DNA from 2 places in the Paenibacillus sp. EB106-05-06-XG162 genome. Region 2 is predicted to be linked to the other one. Evidence: riboswitches for the same ligand, from Rfam matches in the RefSeq annotation. Region 2 holds a riboswitch; the other holds the start of a gene.

Region 1 (11,095 bases), on a different contig from region 2:
TTCGAACGCGGCTTCATCCGTGCAGAGGTTGTTTCCTATGATGATCTCGTCGCAGCAGGCTCGATGAACGTTGCGAAAGAACGCGGACAGCTTCGTCTCGAAGGTAAAGAGTATGTTGTTAAAGACGGCGATGTTATGCATTTCCGGTTCAACGTATAGAACTTGTATACCTTTTCTAAGGCTGGGGGCAGATGCCCTCAGCCTCCTCACTATTTGGGGACGCCTCAAGGGACGAAGTAGCTGCGTAAGATCAGGTAGTCGATGGAGAGGGATTGGAATTTCTGACCTTCGGGGCTATTCGGATCATAGGGATTGGACTGCGGTAATATCCCCAACCAGACGTAGGATTCGTTACTTTTCAGCACCGTCCCTGGGATCGGCCCATCTTCGGCACGCAGCTTCTGATAAGCTTTGCGAGAAAGGCGTGTGATGGTTAATAAAGGCGCTTCTTTTTGGGTGAACTTACCGCCCGGTGAGAAGACGAATACCGTCTCCCATTCCGCTGTTGGAATTGCTTTTCCTCTACGCTCGATCGCAATGAAATTATTTTTCCATTTGGTAGGTAAATTAAATTTGAACTGACATTGTTCACTATGAAATACATTACCTGTATACTTAATCGGCTTCGGGGGTTGGTCGTACATGAGGTGTTCCTGCTCACTCGGTTTTTCCGGTTCTTTGGTCTCTTCCTTATTTGGTTCAGGTTGACAGCTAGTCAGGAGAATCAAGATGATTAGGGCGAGCGCAATACGGAAAGGACCGTTCTTCGATGGTTTCATTGAACGTAAGTCCTCCTTTTATTCTGGTGACTATCATAACACGTAGTATGGCAATTTTCCGCTTGAATTTATGCTGGATTGGATAATTGACGAATTTTGCAAGAGATGACTAGGTTTTTCGATGGTTTCTGGTTATAATGGTTAAGGACTTTGGGTCCGGTACGTAAAATGTGAGAGAGTCAGGTGATTCCGGTGTAGCTAGACAATATGCTGGAGACCGTTCAAATAGATAGCATATGTAGAAAATAATCAATAATTGAGGTGATTCCATCATGATCGATAAATTGCAATCGTTAGCAGATCGTTATGATAAATTGAGTGAGTTATTGTGTGATCCAGATGTGACGAACGATTCGAAGAAGCTGCGTGAATATTCGAAAGAGCAGTCCGATCTGCAAGAGACGTATGAAGCGTACACAGAATATAAGACCGTCATGGAAGAGCTCGACGCGGCGAAAATGATGCAAGCTGAGAAGCTCGACGATGAGATGAAAGAAATGGTTAAAATGGAGATTGATGAGCTTAGTTCTCGTCAGAAGGAGCTGGAGGAGCGTATTCACATTCTCTTGCTGCCAAAAGATCCGAATGATGATAAGAACGTTATCGTCGAGATCCGCGGTGCGGCAGGCGGCGATGAAGCAGCGTTATTCGCTGCGGATTTATATCGGATGTACACGCGTTATGCAGATGCACAAGGCTGGCGTGTTGAATTGATGGATGTGAACATGAACGACCTTGGCGGCTACAAAGAGGTTATCTTTATGATCAATGGTAAAGGTGCTTACAGCCGTCTGAAATACGAGAGTGGCGCACACCGCGTACAGCGTATTCCGGCAACGGAATCGGGCGGACGTATTCATACATCGACTTCAACGGTCGCTGTGCTACCGGAAGTTGAAGATCTCGATATTGAAATTCACGATAAAGATATTCGCGTAGATACGTTCTGTTCGAGTGGTGCGGGAGGTCAGTCCGTTAATACGACGAAATCGGCCGTTCGTGTAACGCATATTCCAACAGGGATCGTGGCAACATGTCAGGATGGGAAATCGCAGAACTCCAATAAGGATAAAGCATTGCAAGTATTGCGCGCTCGGATCTTCGACGTGATGCGTCAAGAAGAAGAGGCAAAATATGCAGGCGAGCGGAAGAGCAAAGTCGGAACGGGCGACCGTAGTGAGCGTATCCGTACGTACAATTATCCGCAGAGCCGTGTGACGGATCACCGTATTGGCCTAACATTGCACAAGCTGGATGCGATCATGAACGGTGATATGAATGAGATTATTTCATCGTTGACGCTTGCCGAGCAGGCTGAAATGATGGAGAAAGTCAACGCGTAACAGCCCCGTTCGAGAGTAAGATCTTTCGTAGAGAAAAGAGCGTGGATATAGATGAATGGTACAATTCGCGAAGCCTTGTTAGAGGCTTCTTCTTTTTTAGCACAGCATCAAGTGATGGAACCGTCGCATAATGCGGAGCTCTTGCTCTGCCACGTGCTTGGCTTAGGCCGTGCAGAGTTCTTCATGCGAATGACGGAGCCGTTCCCGGTGGAACATACGGCGGCATGGCAAATGGTGCTGGCGCGCAAAGCGGCCGGTGAGCCTGCACAATATATCATAGGGGAGCAGGAGTTCTATGGGCTTCCTTTTGAGGTAACCCCCGATGTATTGATTCCGCGGCCGGAGACGGAACTGCTCGTCGAGGCAATCGTGAAGGAGGTGCGCCGTCTCTGGCCTGACGGCGCACCGACGGTCTGCGACATCGGCACCGGGAGCGGAGCGATCGCGGTGACGCTGGCGGTACAGTGTCCGATGTGGCAGGTTAACGCATCGGACATCTCGGGCGCTGCGCTGGCTGTAGCGCAGCGCAATGCAGCGCGCCACGGCGCAGCGGCGCGCATCGCATGGCACAGCGGCGACCTGCTGGCGCCGCTGGCGGGCATGAGATTGGACATCCTGGTGTCCAATCCGCCTTACATCCCCGCGGAGACGATCGCGGGGTTGCAACCCGAGGTGCGCGACTTCGAGCCGCGCACCGCATTGGACGGCGGTACGGACGGACTCGATCCGTACCGCCGTATGCTCGCGCAGCTGCCGCTGCTGGCAGCAGTGCCGCGCGTCGTAGGCTTCGAGCTTGGGCAAGGCCAAGCTCGTGAGGTCGCCGCCTGGATGGAGGCGGCGGGGCACTGGGACACGGTGTACATCGTGTCTGATTACGCGGGCATTGAGCGGCATGTGATCGCGGTGCGTGAGCAGGCATAAGCGTGTTATGAACGGTATATAAGAAAAAGGGGCTGTCCCACATTGTTCGTATGGCGTGGGAATGCCCCGAATTCAAGCGAAAGGACCTCAAACTCCACTGTGATGTGGGGCAAGAGGTCTTTCTTTTTAATAAACAATATTCAGCACTATGTGGGGGGCGTATCGTCTTGTCTAGCTTCACACGATGTCCGTCACGCAAGCTCTATACTGGATTGTTGCACTAATTTCCGTACAATTTTCCTCAATACGGTGCCTATGTTGGAAAATTGCACTGTAGCTGTTGAATTTCAAGGTATATCGTAGGAATTAGCCTACGTATCCTGCAAATATCCAAAATAGGTGCGTAATAGGCACTTATCTGGTGCTCTATCCTGCATATATCCAACATAGGCCACGCCGCTCAGGACGCTGCATCCCCATGGCCTTCAGATGAAGATCTTCAAGAGCACAGGGTAGAGCAGTTCACCGCCTCAGTCCTTCCACACCACTTCTTCGCCATACTCCTTGCCCCACTTGTACATCATCTGTAGAATCGGCATCAAGCTCTCACCGTAGGCTGTGAGCGAATATTCCACACGCGGCGGAACCTCGGCGTACACTTTGCGTGTGACGAGTTGATCTTCCTCCAGTTCACGAAGCTGATTGGTCAGCATTTTTTGCGTAATCGAGGGGATGCGTTTCTTGAGCTCGCTGAAGCGCAAAGTGCCATCTAGTCCCATATGCCAGAGGATGATGAGCTTCCATTTGCCGCCGATGACTGCTAAGGTAAGCTCCTTCTCACAGTTAATTTCCTTGAGATTGATTCGTTCTTTAAGTTCCGTTGCCAAGGCGGTTCCCTCCTCCATTAGTATCCTTCAAGTAACTACACCACTTCAAAGTGCGTACTTCCTTTTTGATCGGTCTGACTCTAGAATATACCTAGTTTCCCAAAGAAACAATCATGGATATTATGGAGGTATATAACATTATGGAATTACAATTAGCGCTAGATCTCGTGAACATTCCTGAAGCAATCGAAGTGGTACGTGAGGTTGAAGCATTTATCGATATCGTAGAAATTGGTACACCCGTCGTCATTAACGAAGGTCTTCACGCGGTAAAAGCGATGAAAGAACAGTTCCCGAACCTGAAAGTATTGGCTGACCTCAAGGTCATGGATGCAGGAGGCTACGAAGTGATGAAGGCATCTGAAGCGGGTGCGGACATTATTACGGTACTTGGCGTATCTGATGACTCGACAATTAAAGGCGCTGTGGCTGAAGCGAAGAAACAGAACCGTAAAGTGATGGTCGACATGATCAATGTCAAAGACATGGAGACACGTGCACAAGAGATCGACGCGATGGGCGTAGACTACATCTGCGTGCACTCCGGTTACGACCACCAGGCGGAAGGCAAAAACTCATTCGAGGAATTGAATGCCATCAAACGCGTTGTCAAACAAGCTAAAACGGCTATCGCAGGCGGCATCAAGCTCGATACCTTGCCAGAAGTGATTCAAGCAAACCCGGACCTCGTTATCGTTGGCGGCGGGATCACAAGCCATGCGGATAAGAAATCAGTGGCTGCCGAAATGCGTCAATTGATTCAGCAAGGGTAACGCCGATGTCGATGCAGACAACGATGCAGAGCTATGCAATAGGGATTCTAGAAGAGCTCTCGCGCACCGTTCAAGCGGTGGATGAAGCATCCGTGAACGCCTTGATCGCTCAGATTGTTCGTGCGGATCGGATCTTGGTTGCGGGGGCAGGTCGGTCGGGATTGATGATGCGTGCCTTCGCGATGCGGCTCATGCATCTCGGATTCAACACTTATGTTGTCGGGGAGACGGTGACACCGGGCCTCGGGGAGAATGGGCTGCTTATTATTGGTTCAGGTTCGGGGGAGACGAAGAGTCTCGTTGCGATGGCGGAGAAGGCGAGAGCTATTGGCGCATCTGTTGCGGCCATCACGATTCACCCGGGATCAACCATTGGCGAGCTTGCACATACCATCGTTCAAATACCGGCTGCTTCTAAGGAGAATACCTCTCTGGCGCGTGCGACCATTCAGCCGATGGGGGCTTTGTTCGAACAGTCGCTGCTGATTATATTTGATGCGATCATCCTGCAGCTGATGGGCATCGGAGAAGTTGATAATACGGCGATGCTCGGGCGACATGCCAATTTGGAATAGGGAAAAGGGACGCGGTTTTGCGTCCCTTTTTTGCATGGATACATTTTTTTCATAGAATGCTAGGTTGATAGGTTTATCCCCCTCTGTTCTGGACATACTGAGAAATACCAAAGGATAGAGCGGGGAGGCTTCATCACATGGCAAATCTTATTCAGATTCTTAAGAAAAAAAGCACTTATTCGATCATGATTATTCTTATTCTATTAGGTTGGTTCTTAAATCTGGTAGGTTCGGCAGCTGTCGTATCGGCGGCTTCAACAGAGGTAGGGGCAACGCAAGAAATTCCGAAAGAATCCATCCGGCTGCGCATTCTTGCGAATTCGGATTCGGCGTTCGATCAAAAGGTTAAGCGCGAGATTCGCGATAAAGTCGTAGATCAAGTGAACACTTGGGTGGCAACATTAGAGGATCCACAGAGTTTGAAGCAAGCACGTGCGAAGATCAAGGAGCACCTGTCCGATATTGAGAAATTGGTGGGCAAGGAGTTAACGGCTCGCGAGCAGGATTACGGGTATAAGGTTGAACTCGGCGTGGTGCCTTTTCCGACGAAGATGTACGGGGATCAAGTCTATCCTGCTGGGGATTATGAGGCTCTACGCATTACACTGGGTAAAGGGGAAGGTCAGAACTGGTGGTGCGTGTTGTTCCCTCCACTTTGCTTCATCGATGCAGGGACAGGAGAGGCTGTTGCCCAAGCTGCGGATACGGAAGGTGCGCCGCTCGTGGCTGACGGAGGTTCGACATCGGCTGCTTCAGCGGATGGTGGCGGAGAGGCGGAAGTCCGCTTCTTCCTATGGGATTGGATTGTCAAAATATTCGACTTTATCGCGGGGTTGTTCAGCTAGAACGGATGATTGTCAAATTGTGATATAATAAAGGTTAACTTATTAGTAAGGAACTGAGCGCACATGCAAGCAAATGAAATGATACGCAACACAACATATTGGGAAGTTCGAGATCTTGAGGCCTCAACCGAGGCACTGGAAGAAGCGGCGCAGATTCTCGCATCGGGCGGGACGGTCGCTTTTCCGACGGAGACGGTATATGGGCTTGGTGCAGATGCGCGAAGTACAAGTGCGGTCGAACAGATTTTTGCCGCCAAAGGAAGACCATCGGACAATCCGCTCATTGTACACATCGCAGATATTGCTGATCTAGACACGCTCGTCTTGCCATACAATGCGACGGCACGTCTATTGATGGACCGTTTCTGGCCCGGACCCCTCACGATCGTATTGCCTGTACGTCCAGGCATCATCTCCCCCCGCGTAACTGCGGGGTTATCGACGGTTGGCGTGCGCATGCCGGCGCATGATGTCGCTCTCGCGTTGATCGCGCGTGCAGGCTGCCCCGTCGCGGCGCCAAGCGCGAATCGCTCGGGGCGCCCAAGCCCGACGCTCGCCGCGCACGTGCGCGAAGACCTCGCGGGCCGCATCGACGGCATCGTCGATGGCGGGCCGACAGGCGTCGGCGTCGAGTCGACGGTCGTCGAGCTCGTCGGCGACCGGGTCAACGTGCTGCGCCCGGGCGGCATCACGGTCGAGGCGCTGCGCGAGGTCGCGGCCGAGGTCACGATCGACCCGGCGCTCACGCGTACGTCCGACATCGCGCCAAGCGATGCCATCGCGGCATCGACGGAGCAGATTACGGGCGCGAGTCGCCATGCTGGCGACAGCGCCTTAGCGCAAGGCACAGCGGAGCAGGCCGCTCCTGCGGACGACGACGCAAGCCATACCCCACGTTCGCCGGGGATGAAATACGCGCACTATGCGCCGCGCGGGACCATGCGCATCGTCAAGGGCGAAGCGCCAGGACAAGTCTCGGCTTGGATTCAAGCCGAGCTCGATGCTGCATCGCAGCGCGGGGAACGCAGCGGGGTACTTGCCTTCGACGAGCATATCGCCGCGTATCGCGCGGATGTCGTCGTCTCCTGTGGCAGCTTGCATGCGTTGGAGCATGCCGCGCAGCGACTCTATGCCGCGCTGCGTGAATTCGACGAGCAGGGCGTCACGTTCATTCTCGCCGAAGCTTGTCCTGAAGACGGGATTGGCCTTGCGGTCATGAACCGGCTCGTGAAGGCTGCAGGTCACCGAATCATCCAGCTCTAAATTTCGGTTACTCATCCCCTGTTCTACTGCGTTGTTTCTCCCTTGTCCCACAATTTCAATGTATCTTTCCGGCCCTGTCCGCATATGGTTGTACAAGATCATATGGACAATGGAGGAACGTAGATGGAAACGGGCATAGCAATTTGGGGCGAGCTAATCACCATACTGGTCATGGCCGTTGCGTTAGGGTTTGATGCCTTCTCGCTCGGACTGGGTATCGGTATGAAAGGGATTCGCGTGCGAGAGATTATTAAGATCGGGGCTGTTGTTGCGATCTTTCATATCTTGATGCCGCTAGCTGGGTTGTACATGGGGCGGTATTTGGGGGCGCTGCTCGGTAATGTTGCGACGCTCGCTGCAGGCGGGCTGCTGCTATTGCTCGGTGGACATATGATATATAGCTCCCTGCGGGGAGATGCCGTTCAATCCATTAATTATCGCAGCAGTTGGGCGATTGTTTTATTTTCCCTCTCCGTGAGTATCGATTCCTTCTCCGTAGGTGTATCCTTAGGCATGTTCCCTATTAACTTATGGCTGACGATTTTATCCTTTGGACTGTGCGGCGGGATTATGTCGATCCTGGGGCTTATGCTTGGCAGCCAAGTTAGTCATCGTCTAAGCGAATATGGCGAGGCGTTTGGCGGTGTTATTTTATTTACATTTGGCGTATTATTTATTTTATAATTTGAATTCGATGAGACGAATTTAATCTAGCAAGCAAAAAGGAGATGAGCGTGTGATGAACATCTTATTCGTGTGCACCGGGAACACATGCCGGAGTCCGATGGCAGAAGCGCTGCTGCGCAAGCTTGCGAAGGATGCAAATCTGGATATCGAAGTTCGTTCGGCGGGTGTTGCAGCGTCGCAGGGCGCGTCCATCTCGAGAAATGCGGTTACGGCGCTGCAAGACCATCAGATTGATGCTGCGGGTTCCTCATCTACGCCACTCACCGGTTGGGAAGTCGAATGGGCAGATCTGATTCTGACGATGACGAGCGGACATAAGCAGCACGTTGTTCAACAGTTCCCTGGCTCGATTGAGCATACTTATACGCTCAAGGAATATGTGGAAATGGACGAGCAAGTCATTGCAGATTTGATTACGCTTGAAGAGCGCATTGCTGACTGGCAGATGAAGCATGCCTTAGGTGAGCCGATTCCGGATTCGGACCGAGCAGCCATCATTGCGCTGCAACAGCGCATTCCCAGCTTTGATATAAGTGATCCGTATGGCGGTTCTCTGGGAGAATATCGTCATTGCTTGGCCGAAATTCATAGCGCATTATTGAAGCTGCTGAAGCGTGCACAAGGCTGAAAATGCCCCATTGATTTTCATGATCGTTTGAGATATGATGATCCTATCGAGACAGATCCGATGTAACTGGCGACGAAGTGGATATTACCACGGTGGAGCATCGGAACATACGGCCGGTCGCCTGGGCAAAAGAGCAAAGACGTGGATGCGACGCGTCATGCTCTTTTTTTCGTTTTTTCCCCAAAAATTAGGTATACTATAAGAGGTTGTTCAAAAAGTCATCCGGTTTTTTGAACACATATTGTTATGGAATACGATTACGATGGGGTAGCAGGAGGAACGACTATGAAAATCGCTATTGGCGCAGACCACGCAGGAACGCTTCTCAAAGACGGGCTAATTCAAGTTATACGTTCATTAGGACATGATGTGGAAGATCTCGGTTGCAATTGTACGGATTCAGTTGATTATCCGGATTATGCGATTGCTGTATGTGAGCAAGTAGTGAAGGGGCAAGCTGATCGTGGAATTCTTGTCTGTGGGACAGGAATTGGCATGAGCATCGCAGCGAATAAAGTTCCAGGTATCCGTTGTGCATTGGTGCATGATCTTTTCTCCGCAAAAGCAACGCGTGAACATAACAATACGAATGTACTGGCAATGGGTGAACGCGTGATTGGTCCAGGCATTGCAGAGGAAATCGTGAAAGTATGGCTGGATACACCGTTTAGCGAAGGGCCGCGTCACGTGAACCGTGTGAACAAAGTGAATCAAATCGAGCAGCAATATCGCTCCTAGAAGACTCTTTTTCAGTGGAAGAAGTGAAAGGAGACGGTTACGATGAATCAACAAGAACAAGAATCTATTCAGCAGCAAGTCGAGCAGATCCTACGTGAGCTTGTCGAGGCGGCATCGATTCGAGCAGGTCAGATCGTCGTGATCGGCACGAGCACCAGCGAAGTCGTAGGTCAGCGTATCGGGACCAGCGGTGCCGAGGCGATAGCGGCCGAATTGTATGCGGGTCTTGAGAAAGTTCGCAGTGAAATCGGCTTCTATCTCGCCTTTCAATGCTGTGAGCATTTGAATCGAGCGCTTGTCGTCGAACGCGCAGCGGCAGAATACTATCGACTCGATGAGGTGTCTGCAGTACCAATTGCGAAAGCCGGCGGATCGATGGCGTCATATGCGTATCGTCATCTTACGGAGCCATGTCTCGTGGAGACCATCGAAGCGCATGCGGGGATAGACATTGGGGAGACGCTCATTGGTATGCATTTACGCCACGTTGCTGTTCCTGTACGTCCATCGATTAAGCAGGTGGGGCAGGCACGCGTGACGATGGCTAGAACGAGGCCGAAGCTAATCGGTGGCGAACGAGCAGTTTATACGTGCAATTAGCACTCAATATATTGGAGCCTTGCTCCGCTAATCATGAGGAGGAATTGGAAATGGTAGATCATTTGAGACAGGCAGATCCTGAAGTATTGAAAGCAATGGACTTGGAGCTTCAACGCCAGCGCAACAACATTGAGTTGATCGCATCAGAGAACATCGTGAGCGAAGCGGTTATGGAAGCGATGGGAACCGTTCTTACGAATAAATATGCAGAAGGCTACCCAGGCAAACGTTATTATGGCGGTTGTGAACATGTCGACATCGTGGAAGATATCGCTAGAGACCGTGCCAAAGAATTGTTCGGTGCTGAACATGCCAACGTGCAGCCTCACTCCGGTGCACAAGCGAACATGGCAGTTTACCTAGCGGCATTGAAACCTGGTGACACGGTTCTCGGTATGAACCTTGCCCATGGCGGTCACTTAACGCATGGTAGTCCGGTCAATGCATCCGGAATACTCTATAACTTCGTTGCTTATGGCGTATCCGAAGAAGATTTCCGCATCGATTATGATGATCTGCGCAAAGCAGCATTCAAACACAAGCCTCGCATGATCGTAGCAGGTGCAAGTGCATACCCACGCATTATTGATTTTGAGAAAATCGCAGCGATTGCGAATGATGTAGGCGCATTGTTCTTCGTCGATATGGCGCATATTGCAGGTCTAGTGGCTGCAGGATTGCATCCTAGCCCAGTGCCTCATGCACATTTCGTAACAACAACGACGCACAAAACATTGCGCGGACCTCGCGGTGGTATGATTCTTTGCCGCAAATCATGGGCACAAGCGATTGATAAAGCGGTATTCCCAGGTTCGCAAGGCGGACCACTTATGCACGTGATTGCTTCGAAAGCTGTTGCGCTTGGTGAAGCATTGCAGCCATCCTTCAAGACTTACGCACAGAACGTGGTTAACAACGCACAAGCGCTAGCTGCCGGATTGGTAGAAGAAGGCTTGAACTTGGTATCCGGCGGAACGGATAACCACTTGATGCTGATTGATACACGCAACTTGAACATCACAGGTAAAGATGCAGAGCATGTGCTAGACTCCGTGAACATTACTGTGAACAAAAATGCGATTCCATTTGATCCAACGAGCCCATTCGTAACAAGTG
Region 2 (11,095 bases):
ATCGTTCGTGAAGGCAACCGGATCTTGGATCGGCAATCCTTCAATGAGCAGTGCTTGGTGGTAGAGAAGATTCACATACAGGTTTAACTTCTCCTGATCTCCAGCATAAGCGTCTTTGAGCGATTTGAACACATCATGGTTGACGTTGATTTCAAGCACCTTGTCGGCTTTAACATCTTGGCTGTTCGGCATAGCGCTAAGGATTTTCTCCATCTCAATCGTGAGCTCACCTTCCGTGGAGAGGCAGACCGGATGGCTCTTCAAGCGTTTCGAAGCTTTGACGTTCTTCACTTTGCCAGCGAGGATCGTCTTCATATGGTCGAACAAAGCTTGATTATCCTGTTCTTCCGCTTCTGCAGCTTTATCGTTCGCATCTGCTTCGATACCAAGATCGCCGCTGGATACGGATTTGAAGGCTTTTTCCTTGTAATTCATGATCATCTTGATCGCGAACTCATCGATATCATCCGTGAGGTACAAGATTTCGTAGCCTTTGTCCGCCACAAGCTCGGTCTGTGGAAGCTTCTCGATCCGCTCGACGGATTCTCCTGCTGCGTAGTAGATGTACTTCTGATCTTCCGGCATACGCGCGATGTATTCATCCAGCGTAACCAGCTTCTTCTCGGTGGAAGAGTAGAACATCAGCAGGTCTTGCAGTGTTTCTTTGTTCATGCCGTAGTCGCTGTATACACCGTATTTTAGCTGTCTGCCGAAGGCTTTGAAGAACTGCTCATACTTCTCGCGGTCATCCTTCAAGAGGCTAGATAATGCACTCTTAATTTTGTTCTTGATATTCTTCGCGATCAAGCTCAGTTGACGGTTATGCTGCAGCATCTCTCGGGAAATATTGAGGGAAAGATCTTCGGAGTCGACCAAACCTTTGACGAAGCTGAAGTAGTCCGGCAGCAGGTCTGCGCATTTATTCATGATCAATACACCGTTAGAGTAGAGCTCAAGGCCTTTCTCATATTCTTTCGTGTAATAATCGAAAGGTGTACTCTCAGGAATGTAGAGGATCGCATTATAGACGACAGCACCGTCTGCACTGATATGAAGATGCTTCAGCGGCTTGTCGAATCCGTAGCGTTTCTCCGCATAGAAATTATCGTAATCCTCGGCAGTTAACTCGTTTTTATTTTTGCGCCAGATCGGCACCATGCTGTTAATCGTCTGCTCTTCTTGGTAATCCTCAAGCTCTTCGCTGCCTTCAACTGGACGCTTTCCTTGCACATCCATCTTAATCGGGTAGCGGATGAAGTCGGAATATTTCTTGATGATGGATTTGAGGCGATATTCCTCTACATATTCATCGTATTGATCTTCTTCCGTATTCGGCTTGATGTTGAGGACAATTTCCGTTCCCACTGTAGCCTTATCGCATGGCTCAATCGTGTAGCCGTCAGCACCTGCTGATGCCCATACATAAGCTTCGTCACTTCCGAAAGCCTTACTGTATACCTTCACTTCGTCTGCGACCATGAAGGCCGAATAGAAGCCGACGCCGAATTGACCGATGATGTTGTGTCCGTCTTTCGCTTCGTTCTCTTTCTTGAAGGCTAGCGATCCGCTCTTCGCGATCACGCCGAGATTGTTCTCAAGGTCTTCCTTCGTCATCCCGATCCCCGTATCGGTAATCGTAAGCGTACGAGCTTCTTTGTTCGCAGTGACCTTAATGAAATAATTCTCTTTGTCAAAAACAAGATTGTCATTGCTAAGGGCCATATAGTACATTTTGTCAATGGCATCACTCGCGTTCGAGATTAACTCACGCAGGAAAATTTCTCTCTGCGTATAGATGGAGTTAATCATCATTTCGAGTAATCGTTTGGATTCGGCTTGAAATTGCTTCTTAGTCATGTATAAATCTCCTTTCAAGGTTAAAAAATCAGATATGTGTTGCTGCTATGATTATGTAGTACGGCTGCAAGGGTGATTAGCACTCTGGATGAATGAGTGCTAATTCTTATTTCTATATACCATATTCCAAAATTGGGTGTCAATAGCGGAGAGTACGTCTCATCTGAGAATCAAGGGGTGCATCTTAAGATCATCTCTGCTAAAATAAGAAAAAAAGCGGGATGTGACTGGCGAAAATGAGTGGAATGAACCACGAGGAAGCCTCCCGCTCTAACGATCCGTTCGCCTGGGGAAAAGTATTTGCAGAAGATTCGTATGGTACGAGTCTGCTGTGAATGCTTTTTTTTGTTTCTTATTTTATTCAAATAGGGAGGTTGTCGAAATGACGACAATAATGAAGGCGAAGGAAGCAGCAGACCAAGTGTATGAGAACGTGAAGCAGCATGTAGAAGAATGGAAGGGGAAAGGGCACGAGCCTCGGCTAGCCGTCATCCTGGTGGAAGGGGACCCGGCATCCGCATACTATGCGCAGTCGAAGCAGAAGATTGCACAGCGGATCGGGATTGCATTCGATCTCTATGAATACCCGCAAGCGGTGCATGAGGAAGAGATTATGCAGCAAGTCGCACGGTTAAATACTGACCCGGCGGTACACGGGATTATGCTGGAGCTCCCTTTGCCGAAGCATCTATCGGCGACAACCATCGTGAATGCGATCACACCATGGAAAGATATTGATGGGGTGACCCCGAGCAATCAGCGAGCGACCATTACAGGGGAAGTGGGACTCTATCCGGCTACGCCGCAGGCTTGCATTCAGCTCCTGAAGCATTACGGCTATCCATTGGAAGGGAAGAATGTGACCTTGATCGGTCGGGGACAGACGGTAGGATTGCCGCTCTTCCATCTGCTTCAGCATGAACAAGCGACTGTGACAGTCTGCCATTCGAGAACGCCAGATCTTGCGATGCATCTGCATCATGCGGATATTGCGATTGCAGCGGTAGGGCGCGCGCATATGATTCAACCGAATATGGTGCATGCGAAGCTCGTCTTCATTGATGCAGGCATTAATGAAACGGATGAAGGGAAGATTGTCGGAGATATTTCGCCTGACGTGGCTCCACATGTACAAGCCGTATCCCCCGTACCTGGCGGCGTCGGGACGTTAACGACGGCCATTCTCTATCAGAATCTCATGAAAGCCATCCGTCTGCAGAAGGAGGTGCGTTAATCATGCGTACGAACCAATGGGATCAATCCATTCGGACTTTTATAGAACAAGCGGGGAGCTCAAGTCCTACACCGGGTGGAGGCAGTGTCGCTGCGCTTGTTGCGGCATTAGGGGCCTCGATGACCTCGATGGTAGGCAACCTCTCGCAAGGAGAGAAATATGCAGCTTATCAGGAGCAGATCCATGAGACATTAGAGCGGGTGAACACGCTCACGACAATCTATGAACAACTGCTTGCGCAGGATATGGATTGCTTCGAGCAGTACGTGGCCGCTCTCAAGCTGCCGCGGAACTCCGAATCGGAGAAAGAAGCACGTAAACAGGCGCTGGAACAAGCGACGATTCAGGCGATTGATGTGCCGATCCGTCTGATCGAAGCTTGTCTTGCGGGGATGCGGTACGCGAAGGGAATTGCGGATTGTTGCAATCCGCATGTGCTCTCTGATCTAGGAATCAGCGCGATCTTGCTCGAGGCTGCGGCACAATCGGCTTTGTTGACGGCTCAGATCAATCTAGTGTCTTTGAAAGATTCGTCGCTGCAGCATAAATATAACGACACGATCACGCAATTGATGCAGGACATCGATGCGTTCAAACAGGAGACCATGGTCACGGTAAGAAGCCGTATGGGCGTGTAACGACCGTCCCGCTCACTTGAATGTAGAGCACCCTACCGATTATACTTGAAGTATTCTTCCAAATTGAGGTGAACGGAACATGGCTTTCCAAATGATTCGAGGTAGATAGTCTCCGGGCTGGGTAACACGCGTACCAGCTATCAAGGGGGTCGTATGCCCTTTTGCATAACGGAGAATATCCACTAAGGTCAATTGGCAGGCTTTTTCGTTTGTATATGAATCATTTTGGAAGGTGGCAGAATTAGACATGAATGAACAAGAATATCGACAATTTTATGATCAGGTTGGAGCAATGAACGGCTGGGATTTCAGCAGGATGAAAGTGGTCTCGGAAGGGATACAGTGGGATCTCTATCAAGAAGTCACGAGGGTCTGCAGAAAGTCGGATCTCCTCCTGGATATCGGTACGGGTGGAGGAGAAGCGCTGTTAACCATTGCGGATGCCGTACTACTCGCAATTGGCATAGATTGTTCATCTGGCATGATGAAGACGGCAGAGAACAACTTAAGACGAGTGGGGAAATCCAATGTACGTTTCCATCAAATGGATGCGGAGCGACTCGTTTTTCCAGATCGGTTGTTCAATATCGTCTCTTGCAGGCACTCTGAATTTCATGCGCAAGAGGTTGCTAGAGTACTGGCCGACGACGGAATCTTCTTCACACAGCAGGTCAGTGAACGAGACAAATGGAACTTGAAGCAAGCGTTCGGAAGAGGGCAATCCTGGGGAATCTCGCATGGCACCTTGCAGCGTCGATATATCCAAGAGTTAAGGGACGCAGGCTTGAAGGACATTCAAGTCTATGAATATGATGCGACGGATTACTATGAATCCGTTCAAGATCTCCTATTCCTATTGAGGCATACGCCGATCATTCCGAACTTCGGTCAGGACCAGATGGACTATACGATCCTCCATCAGTTCATCAAGGAGCATCAGTGCGATCGAGGAATTCGAACAAACTCCGAACGATTTATGATCGTAGCGCGCAAATAATCAACCCCAAGATCCTCGTTATTCACTCGAATAACGGGGATCTTTATACATAACAGAGGAGATAAGCCATGATGATACGCAAAGCCATGACAGAAGATTGCCACAACCTAAGTAACCTAGCCTATCGGTCCAAAGCGCACTGGGGATATTCCGAGGACTTCCTTGCGAAATGTAGAGATGATCTGACGGTAACCGCAGCCTATTTGGAGCAGCATCTTGTGAATGTCATGGAGCGAGATAACGAACTTATAGCATTTTATAGTTTCTCGGTCCAGGACAAGAAGCTGGATGCGTTGTTTATTGACCCGGAGCATATCGGGAAGGGCTACGGCAAGCAGATGTGGTCCGACCTGTTAAGCAAGTTGAAGGCGCTGCATATTGCAGAATTTACATTAGATAGCGATCCTTATGCCGAAGCGTTCTATGCCAAAATGGGAGCGAAGCGAATTGGAGAGATTACATCTACGGTATTCCCCGATCGCAAGCTCCCGCTGATGCACGTCTATGTGAAGTAGCTCGGGGAAAGCCGTTATATATTCAGCGTAAAATGGATGCGATGCAAGCGCAATACAGCCTCGGATGTGAAGCCACGGCGAGAATCACAGACCAAAAGCCACAACCGTCCGGTTGTGGCTTCTGTCTAAATGTTATTTGCCGATTTCATCTAAATATGCAAGCCATTGCTTCTTATATTCTGCCTGGATTTTGTCCAGTCCAGCTTGTTTTGCCTTCTCCATGAATATTTTCAAGCCACCCTCAACGTCATCAACAAGACCTACGTTAAGCGGATATAAATATTGTTTTTCTACTTGCAGGACAGCTGCTTTCTCAGCTTGGTATGATGTCCAATCCTCAGGGAACCCTTGGAAAATTTCTGGTCTCTCCATTTTATCGAATTCTTTGAACATATCCAACACAGCATCAAAGCTCTTATCAAACAGCATGAACTCCGGATTTCTCCATGCCCAGCTCTGCATACCTTCTCTCGGGAAGCCGTTCGACTGCGCGTCACCGAGCATATGGTAATACTTTCCATCCTGAACTTCGAAGTTTTTGCCTTCAATTCCGTATTGCGTCAGCCAATTGTACCGTTTATCTGTTACCATTTTTTCATAGAATGCAAGTGCTCTCTCTGGATTTTTGCTGCTGCGTGGGATCGCGAAGCCGTTGTGGATCGGATGCACCGGCGATGCAAACCCTTTCGCATTTGGATAAGGGAAGTAACCAAGCTCCCAATCCGGGTGGGTCGATTTGATTTTGATGACGGAATCGTTGAAACGGTTCGGATTTTCGCTACCTAGAACGGCTGCGGCCTTACCGCTTGCAAACACATCATGACCACTATCTTTTATATTCAAGACGTTCTTCGGCCAATACCCTTTGTCAGCCCATCTTTTGTACATTTTCAAATCTTCTAGATGCTTCGGAGAACCCCAATAAGAAGTGATATCTCTTGGATTATCATACGTCATAAACTGACCATATGGAATGTTACCACTGCTGTTAATGACCTTGGTAGTTAATTGAATGATTGCATCTGTTTGATACCCTTGATTGTCAGCTAAAGGAAGCATATTCGGCTCGTTCTTACGGATTCCATCCAAATATTGCTCTAAAGTTTCAATCGATTCCGGCTTTGGCAAATTGTATTTCTTGCGCAAATCTTCTCGATAAGCAATCCCTTCGTTAACATACTCTTTCCATGTTGCAGGAACGGTGTAAATCTTCTTGTTGACTTTGACAGCTTCCCACATGTTCTTCGGCACGAACTCATTTAGCTTCGGTGCAGCCTTTGGCAGTAGATCATCTAACGGAAGGAAGGCACCTTTCTTCGCATAACCCTGATAAAACGTCCAATCTGCTGTAAAGATTAGGTCAATTGGCTGTCCAGAGGACAACAGAAGCTTATATTTCTGTTCCCAGTCTGTCCATGTCGTAAAATTGAACTTCACCGTTGCGTTTAAATCTTTTAAGGCAAGCTTGTTGATTTCCTCCTGAATGATAGGCAAATCCTTCGGTGCGTCTCCCAGCATGTAGAATTGGAGTTCGACCTTTTTGGACGTATCAATACCTGCCGGATTAGTGTCCTTGGTATCGGGTGTGGTAGCTTGAGTTCCATTGTCCTTCGTCTGCGTGCTGTCAGTCGTTGTACTGCTGGCGTCTTTCTCCTTAGTGCCACACCCTGCAAGCATACTTGCAGCGAGCGTCATGATCATGCATACCGATAATATTCTGCGCTTTACCATACCTATTCCCCCTATAACATAATATATGTCAGCCGAATGCAAACAACAATACCTTTGTTCACCTCGGTACTAACCTTTCACCGCGCCAATCGTCAACCCTTTTACAAAATACCGCTGCACGAACGGGTATAGGAACACGATAGGACCTGTAACGACAAGTGCCATGGCCATTTTGGTAGATTCCGTCGGAATTTCTTTAGCAAGGGTAACACCTGTACCGCTCGCCATATTCGATAAAAACTGCATCGTATTGACTGTATTGTATAAGTAGTACTGCAGCTGGTACATGCTCGTGTCATTAATGAACAGCGAAGATAAGAACCAGTCGTTCCAATAGGTCAGCGCCAAGAACAACCCAACCGTTGCTACGCCCGGCATGGATAACTTAAGCACAATGCTATAGTAAATTTTGAAATCGCCCGCCCCATCAATTTTGGCCGACTCGAATAATTCCTCGGGAACAGCAGATTTTATGAAGTTTTTCATCAATATAATCAGAAACGGCGTCATCAATCCTGGCAAAATAAGAACTGCATACGTGTCAGACAAATTGAAGTATTTGGTGATCATGATATACCAAGGTACAAGTCCGCCACCGAACAATGTGGTGAAATAAATGAAGAAGGAGAACTTGTTGCGATACTTAAAATCCTTCCGCTGCAGAACATATCCTGTCATGGTGATGAGGAATAATCCAGTCACCGTTCCAACAACCGTTACAAATATCGTTACACCGTAAGCTTTCAGCAGCTGGTCCGGAAATGTGAAGATCATCTTGTACCCTTCTAATGAGAATACCTTAGGGATCAGATGAAATCCGTCTCGGATAATGGATTCGTTCGATGTGAATGAACCCGAAATCATAAGTAGAAACGGAAATATACAAGCAATTGAAAGCAGTGTTATGATCAAATAGGATGACGTTCTGAACAACAACGACATGCCGGCATTATTATCTTTCAAGGTAATCCCTCCTTTATATCCGTCTAGAACAAGGCATAATCCTCGTTAATTTTTTTGATGATATAATTCACCGTCATAATAAGTACAAATCCGAACAGCGATTGATACAAGCCAGCTGACGTAGCCATACCGATATCAAAATTCACCTTCAACGAGCGGTAAACATACGTATCGATAATGTCCGTGACATTAAATAGTAGACCGTTATTACCGACAAGTTGATAGAATAGATCAAACTGTCCCTTCATAATACTGCCTAGCGCAAATAATAAGAGAATCACAAAGGTTGGCTTAAGCATCGGTACGGTAATGTGCCAGATTCTCTGCATAATATTAGCTCCGTCAATTTTGGCAGCCTCATAATATTCGTCGCTGATCCCCATAATTGCGGCCAAATAAATGATCATACTGTAGCCGAGGTTCTTCCATATATAAAAAATAGTGATAAGAATCGGCCACACCCAAGGCGTATTATAAATATCTACCGGTGCAATCCCCAGCGATTTTAAAACCTGATTAAAGAATCCCGATTCGAAATTAAACATGTTAAATGCTATTACGCTAAGAAGAACAAATGACATAAAGTACGGCAAAAACATAATCGATTGGGTAAATTTCTTAAACCACTTACCTCGAATTTCACTTATCAGAATAGCTACAGCAATCGCCATTACATTACCTAATATGATGAACACAACATTGTATCCGACTGTATTGATCGTTAGCTTCCATAAATCCCCTGATTGGTAAAGAAATTTGAAATTATCGAGTCCGACAAACGGACTTCCGAATAAACCACCTTCAAAATCATAACTTGTAAATGCATAATAAATACCGACCATCGGAAAATAGGAATTAATTAAGAAGAACAGAACTGTCGGCAACAGCATTAAAAACATGACTTTATTTTTGTTCAATTCGTAAAAAAAGCCTCTCTTCTTTAACATGTCCTACGGCCTCCCCCATATGAAGTGTGTTGCTTGCTATGTTCACAGTGTAGATTAGAGTGTTCGGACAAATATACTGTATCCTGCCGCATATCGCTGACAAAACTGCACTTTTCGGGAGTGAACTTTGTGTACTTTCATGAATCTTTTCTACATTTGCACCCTTTACAAATTCAATAATTGAATGCCATTAATTGATATTGTATACTTTCATTACATATTGAAAGGGGTTTCATAATTGATGACTATTCCAGAGTCCAGGGAGCACAAGAAAGTATATACACGAATCCTAATGAGTTTTATTGGTTGTGTGATCCTTACTCTGCTCGCGACATCTACCATCTTGTACATGAACTTCGAGGATATTGCGCTCAAGCAAGTCTACCATGCCAATTCCAACAGTCTTGTCCAGATCAAGAACGAAGTATCCAAGATGACCGAAACCGCGACTTCCCTATCATCACAAATTTACAACGATTCAGCTGTATCGAAATTACTGTATTATGAGAATCCGAACATCTACGATGCGATCTTCGCACAGCAGCAATTGGATAATTATCGGGCATCATTGCCATTTATTGAATCCATCTATGTATATAACGCAAAATCCAAACAGTTCTACATCAGCTCACATAGCATGCGTAACGGAATCCAACCGAAAGCCGGGCTGGACGACGAAGGAATATTGAATATTTTCAATGATTTCAAAAAATATAAGCCTTTTCAGCCGATTCCGAGAACGTACAACATCGGTTCCATTGAGACGACCAAAGTGTCCAGCTACACCTACTTGTGCTACAGTGTCATCAACGATAATGACTTCTTAAATACAGCGGTAGTTGTCAATATTGCGGACTCTTGGCTAACTCAACGCGTGGAGCCAACGAATGGGAATCCTGCAGGGGAACAGACATTTATCATGAATAAGGACGGGATTTTGTATTCCAAAAACAGGACCAAGCCAATCCTTACCGATTTATCTGATCTAAGCTATATTCAGAAGATACTTACGGACACAGATTCCTCTTCTTATTTTGTAGATACGGTGAACGGAGTTCGTTCATTAATCTCTTACACGTCTCCGGATACGTTAGGCTGGAGATATGTTCGCATAACTCCTTATGACAACATTACACATGACATTAGCAAAATGCGCTTTCGGACGCTTTATATTATTGGAGGTATACTGCTCTTAGGATTATGTGTTTCTTATATTTATTCTCACAGAGTTTACCTTCCGTTCGATAAAGTCCTTCGCAAGTTCAAGACGCTGGAAGCCGAGAAACGAGATCATCAGTATATTTTGAAGCAAGATTTTCTTAGGAATACGATATTGGGGCGGGAAACGAATCTTTCAGGAGTTATACAGGAAAAGCTGCAATATTTTGAATCGAAATTACTCGTAGATCATCCATCATGCCTCGTTCTGCTCAAGATCGATCAATACGCCTATTGGTTGGAGCATTATCATGGAGATTTGAAGCTAATGAAGTATGCCATCATGAATATTAGCGCAGAAATTGCGTTCTCTACCTTTAGCGTTGAGACCATTGACATGGGAGAGAATCATATTTTGCTGATCCTGAATATTCGCGATCCGCTGCAGGAACATAATCAGGAAGCGATGCTGGACATGATGCATGAAATGCAAACTTCAATTCTCAATCACATCAAGCTCTCCGTCTCTTTCACTGCAAGTCCGATGATTGAGTCGGTCGAACAATGGACCGGAGCGTACATGCAAATCATGGAAGCTTCCATGCATCGGCTGTTTAAGGGACATGGGAGCATCATCTTTTCGCAAGACATCATGAATTTGAAATCCAAGGAATATGTTTTCCCCGCACATAAAGAGAAACAGCTCTCAGAAAGTATCATGAAGGGCAGTATGGACGAATCCCAGAGCATTTTCTGCGTAATCGTAAGTGAAACAGAACAATATCCCTTTGCGGTACTACAACTGGTCATTTCTCATTTAACGATTACGATCAACAACATCTTAAGATCCTTGCAAAAGAATAATGCTTTCATCGTTACGCCTGACTTCGATATGTCCGTCTCATCATTGAATCAAGCCGAAACGATGGAAGAGATCCATTTGCCTTTTTTCAAATTGTTCGAAGATATCAGCAGAATGCTGGAGGAGAAACGCAGCACGAAACATGAGGATTTTGTCAACAAAGTGCACGAGATCGTCGCTCAGCATTACAGCG

The links. A riboswitch is a leader RNA that binds a small molecule or an ion and turns the genes downstream of it on or off. The one in region 2 is predicted to bind ZMP and ZTP.
Region 1: another riboswitch for ZMP and ZTP. It lies ahead of rpiB (ribose 5-phosphate isomerase B); the one in region 2 lies ahead of AC3WU2_RS22520 (bifunctional 5,10-methylenetetrahydrofolate dehydrogenase/5,10-methenyltetrahydrofolate cyclohydrolase).

The regions. Positions count from the first base shown of each region.
Region 1 covers NZ_JBYTDT010000002.1:316,141-327,235, forward strand. Annotated here, with positions in the region: gene ychF (redox-regulated ATPase YchF) at 1-159, shown strand, start outside; gene AC3WU2_RS07250 (hypothetical protein) at 225-779, opposite strand; gene prfA (peptide chain release factor 1) at 1,052-2,122, shown strand; gene prmC (peptide chain release factor N(5)-glutamine methyltransferase) at 2,174-3,043, shown strand; gene AC3WU2_RS07265 (winged helix-turn-helix transcriptional regulator) at 3,514-3,870, opposite strand; gene hxlA (3-hexulose-6-phosphate synthase) at 4,011-4,643, shown strand; gene hxlB (6-phospho-3-hexuloisomerase) at 4,649-5,218, shown strand; gene spoIIR (stage II sporulation protein R) at 5,356-6,063, shown strand; gene AC3WU2_RS07285 (L-threonylcarbamoyladenylate synthase) at 6,127-7,326, shown strand; gene AC3WU2_RS07290 (manganese efflux pump MntP) at 7,450-8,010, shown strand; gene AC3WU2_RS07295 (low molecular weight protein arginine phosphatase) at 8,066-8,641, shown strand; ZMP/ZTP riboswitch at 8,694-8,775, shown strand; gene rpiB (ribose 5-phosphate isomerase B) at 8,927-9,379, shown strand; gene AC3WU2_RS07305 (TIGR01440 family protein) at 9,422-9,979, shown strand; gene glyA (serine hydroxymethyltransferase) at 10,030-11,095, shown strand, end outside.
Region 2 covers NZ_JBYTDT010000012.1:174,990-186,084, reverse strand. Annotated here, with positions in the region: gene htpG (molecular chaperone HtpG) at 1-1,857, opposite strand, end outside; ZMP/ZTP riboswitch at 2,071-2,156, shown strand; gene AC3WU2_RS22520 (bifunctional 5,10-methylenetetrahydrofolate dehydrogenase/5,10-methenyltetrahydrofolate cyclohydrolase) at 2,240-3,091, shown strand; gene AC3WU2_RS22515 (cyclodeaminase/cyclohydrolase family protein) at 3,094-3,729, shown strand; gene AC3WU2_RS22510 (class I SAM-dependent methyltransferase) at 3,977-4,726, shown strand; gene AC3WU2_RS22505 (GNAT family N-acetyltransferase) at 4,795-5,241, shown strand; gene AC3WU2_RS22500 (extracellular solute-binding protein) at 5,374-6,972, opposite strand; gene AC3WU2_RS22495 (carbohydrate ABC transporter permease) at 7,042-7,914, opposite strand; gene AC3WU2_RS22490 (ABC transporter permease) at 7,959-8,882, opposite strand; gene AC3WU2_RS22485 (helix-turn-helix domain-containing protein) at 9,124-11,095, shown strand, end outside.